2 regions of the Luteibacter sp. UNCMF366Tsu5.1 genome follow, and region 2 is predicted to be linked to the other one. Evidence: riboswitches for the same ligand, from Rfam matches in the RefSeq annotation. Region 2 holds a riboswitch; the other holds the start of a gene.
What was found. Region 2 has a riboswitch for cobalamin ahead of btuB (TonB-dependent vitamin B12 receptor). Riboswitches for the same ligand answer to the same signal wherever they lie in the genome.

Region 1 (5,798 bases), on a different contig from region 2:
TCGGCAGCGGCGTTCGTGGGTTCACTCATCTGTTCAACGCCATGACGCCCTTCACCAGCCGCGAACCCGGCGTGGTCGGTGCGGCGCTCGAAGACGCGGCGAGTTGGTGCGGTCTGATCGTGGATGGTCACCACGTGCATCCCGCCTCACTGCGTGTGGCGATCGCGGCGAAGGCACGTGAGAAGATGATGCTGGTCACCGACGCCATGCCGCCGGTTGGCTCGGACAATCCGAACTTCGTGTTGAAGGGCGAGACGATCACGGTACGCGATGGCGTCTGCCAGACGGCTGACGGTACGCTCGCCGGTTCGGCGCTCGACATGGCGACCGCCGTGCGCAACACGGTGCAGATGGTCGGCGTGCCGTATGACGAAGCCGCTCGCATGGCTTCTACCTACCCCGCTGCGTTCCTCGGCCTGGGCAGCACTCACGGCCACGTCGCCGCCGGCTACCGCGCCGACTTCGTGGTGATGGACGACGCCTTCGAGGTCACCGAAACCTGGATCGGCGGCACGAAGGTCTTCGGCTAAGCCACGAAAGCAGCTCAGGCATCCAAGCCAGCTAGGAAAGGAAGTTGTAGGAGCCGCCATGGCGGCGAGGGGAATCTGCCTTGCCGCTTCATCGTGCCATAGGCTTCTCGCCGCTATAGCGGCTCCCACACGCTACTCATCCCGGCGTCTGCGCTTTATCGCCGCAAAAAAAAGCCGGCGCTCCGCGCCGGCCATGATAGGGAGATCGTCGGTGGGAGCCAGCCTGCTGGCGATGGCAACTTGCCTCGCTGCCGCACCGCTTCGTTGGCTTATCGCCAACAGGGTGGCTCCCACCTGTGCTGTTTTGTGTCCTTCGTCTTAGAGCGAGAAGTCGTAACGCACGCCAAGCCGCAGGTAGCGCGGGTTCTGGAACGCGATCGGGCGGCGGTAGTCGTCGCTGACCACCGGCACACCGTTCTGCACCGTACCGGTCTCGCCCACGTCGATCTGACCGACGGGACGCTGGCTGCCGACGACGTTGAACACCGTGGCAGAGAACGCCAGTGGCTGGTTCTGGCCTGCCCACATCGGGCGGTACTCGGCGTTGAGATCGAGGTTCCAGGTGTACGGCAAGCGGCCCTTCGACCCGCGCGGCGACGGTTGGAAGCCGCACTCGAAATACGAGGCGCCGTACTGGATCGCATCGACCGGATCGAGGCCGATGCAGTTCTTCGGACGACCCGTCGCGACGGCCAGGTTGCCGCCGAACAACCATTCCTGCGTGGCCTGCCAGTAACCGTACGCCTTCAACTGGTGCGTGCGGTCGTTCGGCAGCGGGCCGTTTGCGTACTGCATGATTTCCGGCGCGTCCCAGTCCTGCGTCACCGACGGATCGAGCTGGCCGATGTCCGACTTCAACTGGCCTTCCGAGTTGCCGTAGCTGCGCGAGAAGGTGTAGTCGATGCGGCCGTACCAATCATCCGCGAAGTGGTGTTCCAGGTAGAGGTCGAGCGAGTAATAGCTGCGCTTCAGATCCGGGAACGGCACATTGCCCGGCGGCGGGGAAGTGAAGTCGTCCTTGGTCAGCTTGAACGGCACGTACTGGCCGCCGCCTACGTCCACGAGGAAGGTGTTCGACTTGCCCGGGTTGAACAGATAGCAGCCGGGCAGCGACGCGTTGCTGATGTCGATGCCGTTGCGCGCGGCATACGACTCGAACGGGCGCGAATCGCAGAAGTCGTCGATCGAGCTCTTCAGCTTGCGGTATGTGGCCTTGGCGCCGAAGCTCCAGTTCTCGTTGATGGCCTTGTCGAAACCGAGGATGTATTCGTCCTGGTAATACGCGTCGATACCCTTCGCGGCCACGGTCTTCGGGTCGGGCGTGGTGCCGTCCTCGCCGTTGAGGTACGCGCGGCTGCCCAACGGGGTCAGGCCGGTCGGCTCGCCGTTGGCAGCCACGCCGCTATAGGTGTAGTACTCGCTGTAGTACGTGGATGCCGATGCGCCGCGGATCGCGACGTTGGACGGAATGGCGAGGTGATAGCGGCCGGCGTTCGCGTAGATCTTGAAGGTGGAATCGCCGAACACGTCCCAGGTCGCGCCGAGGCGAGGCGCAAGCTGATGACGCTGCTTCACATAGGTCTCGCCGTCGCCATTCAAGTTCTTGAACTGCTCGTTGCGCAGGCCGAGGTATACCATCCAGCGATCGGTGACCTGCCAGTGGTCTTCGATGTACTGCGCTTCCTGTTCGGTCTTCACGCTTGCACCGGTCTCGAAGAGACGCTTTTCCGCGACGTACGTGGTGCCGGGCGGCGGCACGATGTCGGGACGGCCCGTGACCGTGCCCGCGTTGCGATAGACCCAGCGGTAGCCGCCTTCGTAGATGTTGCCGGAGGTCGATTCGAGCGTCTGGTTGTCCACACCGACGCGCAGATCGTGATCGCCCGCGCGGTATTCCACGTCGAGACGCCAGCCGTGCGTCTTGTCCTTGGCACCGGCATTCAGCACCGTGCCGTTGACGAGGCCGCAGCCCGTAATCGGATTGGCGATGCCGCGACGGTTGTCGGTGATCCACGGGCAGTTCGACGAACCGGCGTAGCCAAGATCGCGCTCGTGCTTCGTGGTGGTGTGACCGTACAGCGCGTTGATGGTCAGGTCGTCGGTGATGTAGCCCGTGTACTTGCCGATGTAGACGTCACCGCCCGGTGCCGAGCCCGCGCCCGCATCGAAGTTCTTGAGGTTGTCGGTGCCGAGATACGCACCGCGGCTTCGCGTGTCGTAGTCGTACGCGTAGACGCTGCGTTCGGTGTTGGTCTTGTCGCCGATGCCGGTGACTTCGAGCAGATGGTTGTCGGTGATGTTCCAGTCGATCTTGCCCATCCACTTCGTGGCCTTCTGCGTCTGGTTCGTACGCTGCGGGGCCAGAATGCTGCTGGTGGACTTGGTATCGGTGCGGGTGAAATCGCCCGCAGCGAACAGGAACAGCTTGTCCTTGATCAGCGGACCGCTGATGTAGGCGGTGTACTGGGTGTCGCTGCGCTCGTTGTCGCCGCGGTTCTGGTACAGCTGGCCGTTGGTGCGATAGATATTGCGTGGCGACTGGCGTGCGCCGTTCGGCTGGATGTACATGCCGACGCCACCTTTCCAGGTGTTGCCGCCGCGCTTGGTCACGATGTTGATCACGCCGCCCGTCGAGCGACCGTATTCCGCACCGTAACCACCGGTGAAGATCTGTTGCTGGTCGATCGCGTCGTAGGGCAGGCTGGTGAAGCCCAGGCCGGTGAGCGCGTTGGTCACCGCATAGCCGTTGATGTAGTACTGGTTCTCGGACGCCGACGAACCGCCGAACGAGGCGACGTTACCGTAGCGGCTGTCGCCGGAAATGACGCCCGGCGCGAGCAACGCGGCCGCTGTCACGTCGCGCGCGAGAGGCAGCTTCTGCAGCTGTTCCGAGGTGAGCACGGTGCGCGAGTCGACCTGGGACACGTCGATCGCGGGGAGGACGTTGCCGGTGACCTGCACGCCTTCCAGGTTCTGCGCGGAAGTCGCTGAAGCGGTCGCTGCGCCGCCGAAGGACACGTCCACGCCGCCGCCGAGGTTCACCTGCACGTTGTCGCGGCTTTCCGCGACCTGACCGCCGCGCTGGACCGATACCTTGTAGCGGCCGACCGGCAGCGAGCTGGCGCGGTAGCGCCCATCGGCGTCTACGCCGACGTCGCGGGTCAGACCCGTATCCAGGTTTTCGAGATGGACGACGGCGCCGTCCGGCTGCGCGACGCGGCCGAACACGACACCGGAAGCATTGGACTGGGCGAGCACGGCGCCACTGGCGAAGCAGAAGGCGAGGGCGGTGCACAAGGCGGTGCGCCGCATGGCGCCATTGCGAACGTTGAAGGCCTGCATGTGTATGTCTCCCCGAGGAAAGCAAGAAAGCCGGCTGCGAAGATGCGAGCCGAACTCCGGCGGTGTTGCCGTCTCATCGCCCCGCTCCACCGGTCTCCCCGGACGCGGTTTCGTGGGCCATGCCTCCCGTTGCGCCATACCGCGCGCCCGACAGCAATTCCTTTCGCTTGTAATCGAATTATTTTGCGATGGTCAACCCTGTGTTAAGCAAAAATTAAATTTGTCGTGACAAACAAGCACTTGCCGGCTACTATCCGCGCCGTTCGGGTGTCCGCGCCGACGGTGGTTGGCGCGGATTAAACGGGAAGCCGGTGCGTTCTTTCGTAGGACAAGGCCGGCACTGCCCCCGCAACGGTATGCGTCCAGGCGGGCTTTGCCCGTTCGCGGACTCGGTAAGACGCCACTGCGCGAGCGGGAAGGCACCGGGTCCGGCCATCGTCGATGGCTGACGCGAGTCCGGAGACCGGCCCGATGTCGACCCGCCACCCCGGCGGGCGTCCCTGTTTCGATCGATTCGCGGAGGGCGGATCCGGACAGCCGCCGGGTTCCCTCCCGTTTGCCGTTCGTCGCACGTCCTCCGATTGCCTGCATGAGCCGCCTTGCGGCGAAAGGAAGACGTTCCATGAAGAAGACCCTGCTCGCGGCGGCGCTTTTGTCCACGATGACGATGGCCCATGCCGCCGACGCGCCCGACCGGCTCGATCCGGTGGTGGTGACCGCCAACCGTGCACCCACGCCGCTGGACGAGGTGCTGGCACCGGTCACCCTCATCACCCGCGAGGACATCGAGCGGCTGCAGCCGGTGAGCGTGCAGGATCTTCTCGTTGGCCTGCCCGGCGTGGCGATCGCGAACACCGGCGGCATCGGCCAGCAGACCTCGTTGTTCATGCGCGGCACCAATTCGTCGCACACGCTGGTGCTGGTGGACGGCGTGCGCGTCGGCACGGTGGGTGCCGGTCTGCCAGCCTATGAGCAGCTCCCCGTAGAGCAGATCGACCACATCGAGATCGTGCGCGGCCCGCGTTCGACGCTGTATGGATCGGACGCCATTGGCGGCGTCATCCAGATCTTCACCCGCCACGGCCAGGCCGGTGAGGCGCCGACCCCGACGCTATCCGTCACGGGCGGTAGCCACGGCTATACCGCGGGGCAGGCCGGCATTTCCGGTGGCGGCCAGCACGGCTGGTACAACGCCAGCCTTGGCGGGCAATACACGGCCGGTATCAACGCTTGCCGCGTCGGCGCCGCGGAGGCCATGGCGGGCTGCTTCACCGACGAGCCGGATCACGATGCCTCGCGCATGTACAACGGCGCCTTGTCGGGCGGTTATCGCTGGGACGATGGCACCGAGCTCACCGGTAGCTGGCTGCGCAGCAAGGGCGACATCGAGTACGACGGCGACTTCCAGAACTTCACACGCCGCTCCCAGCAGGTGGCGGGTGGGAAGCTGGCTTTCGACGTGATGCCGGCGTGGCGCATGTCGCTCGCGCTCGGCCAGAACCAGGACCGCGCCGACAATTACCTCAATGGCGCAGACAAGACGCTCGACTTCGTGAACTACGGCGTGGACAAGGCGCGGGTGGGCTATCTCTACTCCAAGCGCAACCAGGCGTCCTGGCAGAACGACGTGACCCTCGCCGCAGGCCAGACCCTGACGGCCGGTGTCGACTACCAGCAGGAAAAGTTGAAGAGCGATACCGACTACCTGGCCGACTCGCGCAACAACACAGGCATCTTCGCCCTGTACCAGGGTCTGTTTGGCGCCCACGAACTCCAGCTTTCGGTCCGTCACGACCACAACACCCAGTTCGGCAACCACACCACCGGTTCGGCGGCCTATGGCTTCCGCTTCGACAACGGCATGAAGCTCACGGCGTCCTACGGCACCGCCTTCCACGCGCCGACCTTCAACGACGAGTTCTATCC
Region 2 (5,798 bases):
GTTCGCGCAGCGTATCTCCGTCAGCCGCGAGAATGGCGGCGGCGAGTTCGCCGTCGACGTTCGCCTCGGCAAGTTCGCGTGCCAGTGCTTCGGTCCCCGCGTCGCGGAGGTCGGCCTCGGCGCCCATGCGCGCCAGGAAATCGATTACGTTCGACATGTCTTCCCCTATTGGATGACGCCGGAACACCTCCCCAGGTGACCATGCGCGCGCCGATCATAGCGCGCCCGACGGCTCGGTCCGTTAAGGCGCTTCCGATGCTGCAAATTCGGCCAGACGCGCGCGTATGGCGAGGTCGGGTTCCAGCGGCGTGCAGGGGGGGATCGCCAGCGTATCCGGCATGCCGAGTGAGGTGTCCTGCACACTGCCGAGTGGCATGCGTTCGATCCGCGGCGTCTGGAAGGGCAGGGTGGCGGCGCGGTAGATCACCACCTCGTGGGTGGGCGGGTAATGGCGACTCAGGACCTCGACCAGCACGGCGAGACGCCGGGGCTCGGTGTCGAAGCGCCCGCCGCTCAGGTCGCCGGCAATGCCGACCTGCCAGAGCACCAGCCAGGCGGAGGTATCGACCGAGCGCCGATACAGCATGAACTGGGTGGCTTCGAAGTGCTGGCAACCCGTTCGGCCGGGGTCCAGGCCCAGGTCCGCGTAGAGGCAGTCCTCGGAAGAGATGCCCGGTTCCATCCGCGCCACATAACCCTCGGCGCGCGCTCGCGCCACCGCCTCGTGCGGTGCCTGCGCGAAGACGCCGGGATGACCATAGAACACGCCGCACACACGCCGTCCGGCCCGCACTTCGGTCAGCATCGCCTCGACCATGTCCCGGTAGGTCGCCTGCCGTGGCTTCGCCTCGGCGTAGAACGGCTGGAGACTGCGAACGTCGTGGTGTAGACGGCGCACCCACTGCTCCACGACACCATCGGATACCCCGGCGAAGACCACATCGGCCGATGCGATCTGGCTGCGTGCGATCGGCGTCAGGTGCGACCCGAGCGTCATGCCCAGGCCCACGCATGTCAGCGTGCCGGCGGTCGTTGCCGTCATGGTGTTCTCCCCTCGGTTCCCAGTCGCGATGGTAGCGCCCGCCGCACGATGCTGCCCGGAAAACGCCATGCCTCGGTCACGGGTGGCGCAGGGGATGAGCGCAGCATGGCCCGACCGTCCACAGGGGAGCCGGTTCGATCATGCAACGTACGCCCGGTCTCGATACCTTGCGCGCCATCGCCATCGTATGGGTGATGCTATTCCACAGCTATCTGGTCGGCGGCCTGGGTGATGGCTTTTCGACAGTCGAACGTTCCGGGTGGATGGGCGTCGATCTCTTCTTCGTGCTCAGCGGTTACCTGATCGGCTCGCAGGTACTGCGTTCGCTGCATGCCACCGGCACGCTGGATCTCGCCGACTTCTACCGGCGTCGCGCCGTACGCATCCTGCCGGCCTTCTTTGTCGTCCTCGCCATCTATGTGGCCTTGCCGGGCTGGCGCGAGACGCCGGGCATGCAACCGCTGTGGCAGTTCCCCACCTTCACCTTCAACCTGCTGTTCGACAACCCGGACAACTACGCCTTCTCGCACGTGTGGTCCCTGTGCGTGGAAGAGCATTTCTACCTCGTGTTTCCGTTGCTTGCCCTGGCACTCGCACGGCGTGCGTCGGTCGGCGCGTTCGTGGCGATCTGTCTCGCCGTTGTGGTGGGTGGCATGCTCCTGCGTGCCTGGCTCTGGTCGAGCCAACTGGCCCCCTCGCTGGTGGGTGACGGCGACGGTGCCGGCCTGCCTTACCTGCGTTATCTCTACTACCCGACATGGTCGCGTCTCGATGGGCTCCTGGCGGGCGTAGCACTCGCAGCGGCTGGCGTCTTCCGTCCCGCCATGATCGCGCGCCTTCGCGCGCATGCGACGGTGCTGCTTGCGTGCGGTCTGCTGGTGCTCGGTGCCATGCTCATTCTGTTCGACGGCGCGCGCATGGACTTCTGGCCGTGCGTGGTCGGCTATCCCGCACTCGCCCTTGGCATGGCGTTGCTTGTGGCCGCGGCCAGTGGCGGTACGTCGCTGGCACGCCTGGAGGTGCCGGGCGCCGGGTGGCTTGCACGCACCTCGTACAGCCTCTACCTGTGCCACAAGCTTGTCTTTACCTTCGTCCAGACGGCTTTGGACGGCCATCTGGCCGACCATCGCTTCCTGCGTTTCGCCATCTATGCCGTAGCGACACTCGCCGGAGGCGCCTTGCTGCACTACGCGGTAGAGCGCCCGTTCCTGCGCTGGCGTGACCGTTTCGCGAAACGTTCCGCTACACTGTCGCCGCCCAAGGTGATCCGAGGCGGCAGCGCCGCGGATTGAAACGGGAATCCGGTGACGCGCGGTTCGACACATCGCGCCATTCCGGAGCTGCCCCCGCAACGGTAGGCGAGTAAACGGTCGGCATCGAAGCCACTGTGCCCTTGAGGCATGGGAAGGCGCCGCCCCGCAGGCATGGCCTGCGCTCGTGAGCCCGGAGACCGGCCTCGTGGTACACCGGACAGGCGGAGGGCCATGTCGTGGGTGGCCGTCGAGTTCTGCCGCCGGCAATCCCCACCTATCCCTGCACCTGTCCCCGCCATCATGCCGCGCGGGTTGGCGCGGTTCGCAGGGAGTCATCACGTGTCGTTTCGTTTCCACCGCCTCGCGCTTGCCATCGCGGTAGCTTTCGTCGTGCCCGCAGTCGCCGTTGCCGACGAGGCCTCCACCGACCTCGACCAGGTCGTCGTCACCGCCAGCCGCACCGATCAGGGACTCACGCTTGCTGCGTCGACCGTCATCGACCGTGCGGAGATCGAGCAGCGCCAGCCGCGCTCGCTCGCCGATCTGTTGCGTGGCACACCCGGCGTCTCGATTGCCAACAACGGCGGTCCCGGCAAGGCCACATCGGTGTTCATGCGCGGCACCGAAGCCGATCACGTGCTCGTGCTGGTGGACGGCGTACGGGTGGGCTCGGTCACGTCCGGCACGGCTGCCTTTCAGGACATTCCCGTCGATCAGATCGAGCGGATCGAAATCGTGCGCGGTCCTTATTCCAGCCTCTACGGTTCCGATGCGCTCGGTGGCGTCATTCAGATCTTCACCCGTCACCCGCAAGGCAGCTTCGTGCCGCAGGCATCGATTGGCGTGGGCAGCGACAACACGTTGCGTGGCGCGGTCGGCTTTGCCGGTCGCGGTGCCAACGGCTGGTACGCAGTCGAGGCCAATCACGACCAGACCGATGGCATCAATGCATGCCGCGGCAGGCCCAGTCCCGGCGGTGGCGGTTGCTTCACCTACGAGCCGGATCGTGACGGGTATCGTAACAATGCGCTGTCGCTCAAGGGCGGCTGGCGCTTCGACGAACAATGGGACGCCGACGCCAATGCCACGCGCAACGAAGGCCGCAATCATTACGACGGCACCAGCAGCAACTTCGCCGCGTCGGCCACGCAGGTGCTCGGCAGCCGTGTGCGCTATAAGCCCGCGCAGGACGTGCTGTTGACGGCAAGCCTCGGGCGCAGCGAAGACCTTTCCACCGACGAGAAGGATAGTGTCTACGCCGATACCTTCAACACGCATCGCGATCTCGCCTCGATCCAGGCCGACCTCGGCCGCATCGGCGGTGCCATGGGCCTTACGACGGTGGGCTTCGACTGGCAGCGGGACCGCGTCGTTGGCAGCACCGACTATCTCGTCGATGCGCGGCGCAACCACGCTTTGTTCGCGCAGTGGCAACAGGAGTTCGGCGCAAACTCGATCCAGGCGAGCCTCCGCCGCGACGAGAACAGCCAGTTCGGCGGCAAGACCACGGGCAGTTTGCAATACGGCTACGCGCTGACGAACACCTTGCAGGTGACCGGCAGCTACGGCACGGCATTCAAGGCCCCCACGTTCAACGATCTCTACTATCCCGACTACGGCAATCCCGATCTTCGTCCCGAAACCTCGCGCAACGTCGAACTGGGCCTGCGCGGCACGCCGGGCTGGGGGCATTGGTCGATCAACGCGTTCCAGAACCGCATCGATCACCTCATCGTGTTCGACGCGAGCCTTACCGGCCCCCTGTTCCCCTTCGGTGGTGCGAACAACGTCGATCGCTCGCGCATCCGTGGCGTGGAACTCGCTGGCGACACGACGCTGGGCGACTGGCGCCTCGCGGGCAATGCCACGTGGTTGCAGCCCGAGGACGATAGCGACGACGCGAATCACGGCAACCTTCTGCCGCGTCGCGCGCGCCGCACGGCACGGGTGGACGTCGATCGCTCGTTCGGTGCGCTGAGCGTCGGGGCGAGCGTGTTCACCTCCGGGTATCGCTACGACGACACGAGCAACCTGCACCGGCTCGGCGGCTACACGCTCACCGATCTTCGCCTGGCGTATGCGTTTGCGACGGCCTGGAAGGTCGAGCTGTCCGCAAACAACGTGTTCGATCGCCATTACGAGACTGCCCGCTACTTCAACCAGCCTGGCCGTAACTGGCTGCTCACGCTGCGCTACCAACCCCGTTCGTAATCCTCCATGCCACTGCGAGGTTCCACCATGAAACCGCTGTCCCGCCCGATGTTCGCGGCCGTTGCCGCTCTGTTCGCCGTGGTCATGATCGGCACGCGTTTCCATCACTTCGGCGATGCGTTGCACTTGCCCGACGCATCGATGGCGCTGTTCTTTCTCGGTGGCATCTATCTGCGCAAGCACCTGGCCTTCGTCGCCTTCGTCGTGCTCTCCGTGTTGGTGGACTGGTATTCGGTCAGCTATGCAGGCGTCAGCGACTTCTGCATTACCGTGGCCTATGCATTCATGCCGCTGGCCTACGCGGTGCTCTGGTACGCAGGTCGCCTGCTGGCGCCTCGCTACGACGGTTCGCTGCGCTCGCACGCGCTGGTGTTCGCTGGGCTGCTGGTGAGTGCAACGCTGTCCTATGCGGTTTCCAACGGTGCTTTCTACTGGCTCGGTGGGCGCTATGCCGCACCGCACATGACGGAGTACGTGCAGCGTTTCGTTCAGTGGGCACCGTTGTTCGTGCGTGCGGCAGCCGGTTACGTGCTGGTGGCGCAGGTGATCCAGGCACTCGTGTTCCGCTTCGTGCCCGGTCAGCGTGGGCAGCGTACGGCGCAGGCATGAACGAGACCACGCCCTGGGCCACCATGGACGACGAGGCGCGCCACCGCGACCGCATGCGCCGTAAGAAGGAGCTGATCGATCGCCGCATCGCACGTGCGACGATCGATCGCGGCGTCCTTGTGGTGAACACCGGCAATGGCAAAGGCAAGAGCTCGTCGGGCTTCGGCATGCTGGCGCGATCGCTCGGGCACGGTTTCCGCTGTGGCGTGGTGCAGTTCATCAAAGGTAGTTTTTCCACGGGCGAAGAGGCCTTCTTCCGTCTGTTCGAGGATGGCCCCTTGAGCTATCACGTGATGGGCGAGGGCTATACGTGGGAGACCCAGGACAAGGCGCGCGATATCGCCGCCGCGATGGCGGCCTGGGAGGTCGCGGAGGGCATGCTGAGCGATGCGAGCATGGACTTCGTGCTGCTGGACGAGCTGAACATCGCCTTGGTGAAGGGCTATGTTCCGCTCGATCGGGTACTGGCGGTACTCCTCGCGAGGCCGCCGCAGCAGCACGTAATCATCACGGGGCGCGGTGCCCCGGATGACCTGGTCGCGTTGGCCGATACCGTGACGGAGATGCGCGTGGTCAAGCATGCGTACCAGGCGGGTATCCGTGCGCAGAAGGGGATCGAGCTGTGAGTCGCGACTGCCCTGCGCTGTTCGTGTCGGCGCCGGCTTCCGGGCAGGGCAAGACCA

Region 1: linked by a shared signal. The riboswitch ahead of BT115_RS14240 (TonB-dependent receptor domain-containing protein) and the one ahead of btuB (TonB-dependent vitamin B12 receptor) in region 2 are both predicted to bind cobalamin.

The regions. Positions count from the first base shown of each region.
Region 1 is NZ_FPIS01000003.1:98,183-103,980, reverse strand. It holds gene nagA (N-acetylglucosamine-6-phosphate deacetylase) at 1-530, shown strand, start outside; gene BT115_RS14245 (TonB-dependent receptor) at 849-3,872, opposite strand; cobalamin riboswitch at 4,121-4,359, shown strand; gene BT115_RS14240 (TonB-dependent receptor domain-containing protein) at 4,495-5,798, shown strand, end outside.
Region 2 is NZ_FPIS01000004.1:249,487-255,284, reverse strand. It holds gene BT115_RS17460 (hypothetical protein) at 1-157, opposite strand, end outside; gene BT115_RS17455 (SAM-dependent methyltransferase) at 242-1,042, opposite strand; partial or broken gene BT115_RS17450 (acyltransferase) at 1,183-2,292, shown strand; cobalamin riboswitch at 2,286-2,516, shown strand; gene btuB (TonB-dependent vitamin B12 receptor) at 2,635-4,506, shown strand; gene BT115_RS17440 (hypothetical protein) at 4,534-5,115, shown strand; gene cobO (cob(I)yrinic acid a,c-diamide adenosyltransferase) at 5,139-5,741, shown strand; gene BT115_RS17430 (cobyrinate a,c-diamide synthase) at 5,738-5,798, shown strand, end outside.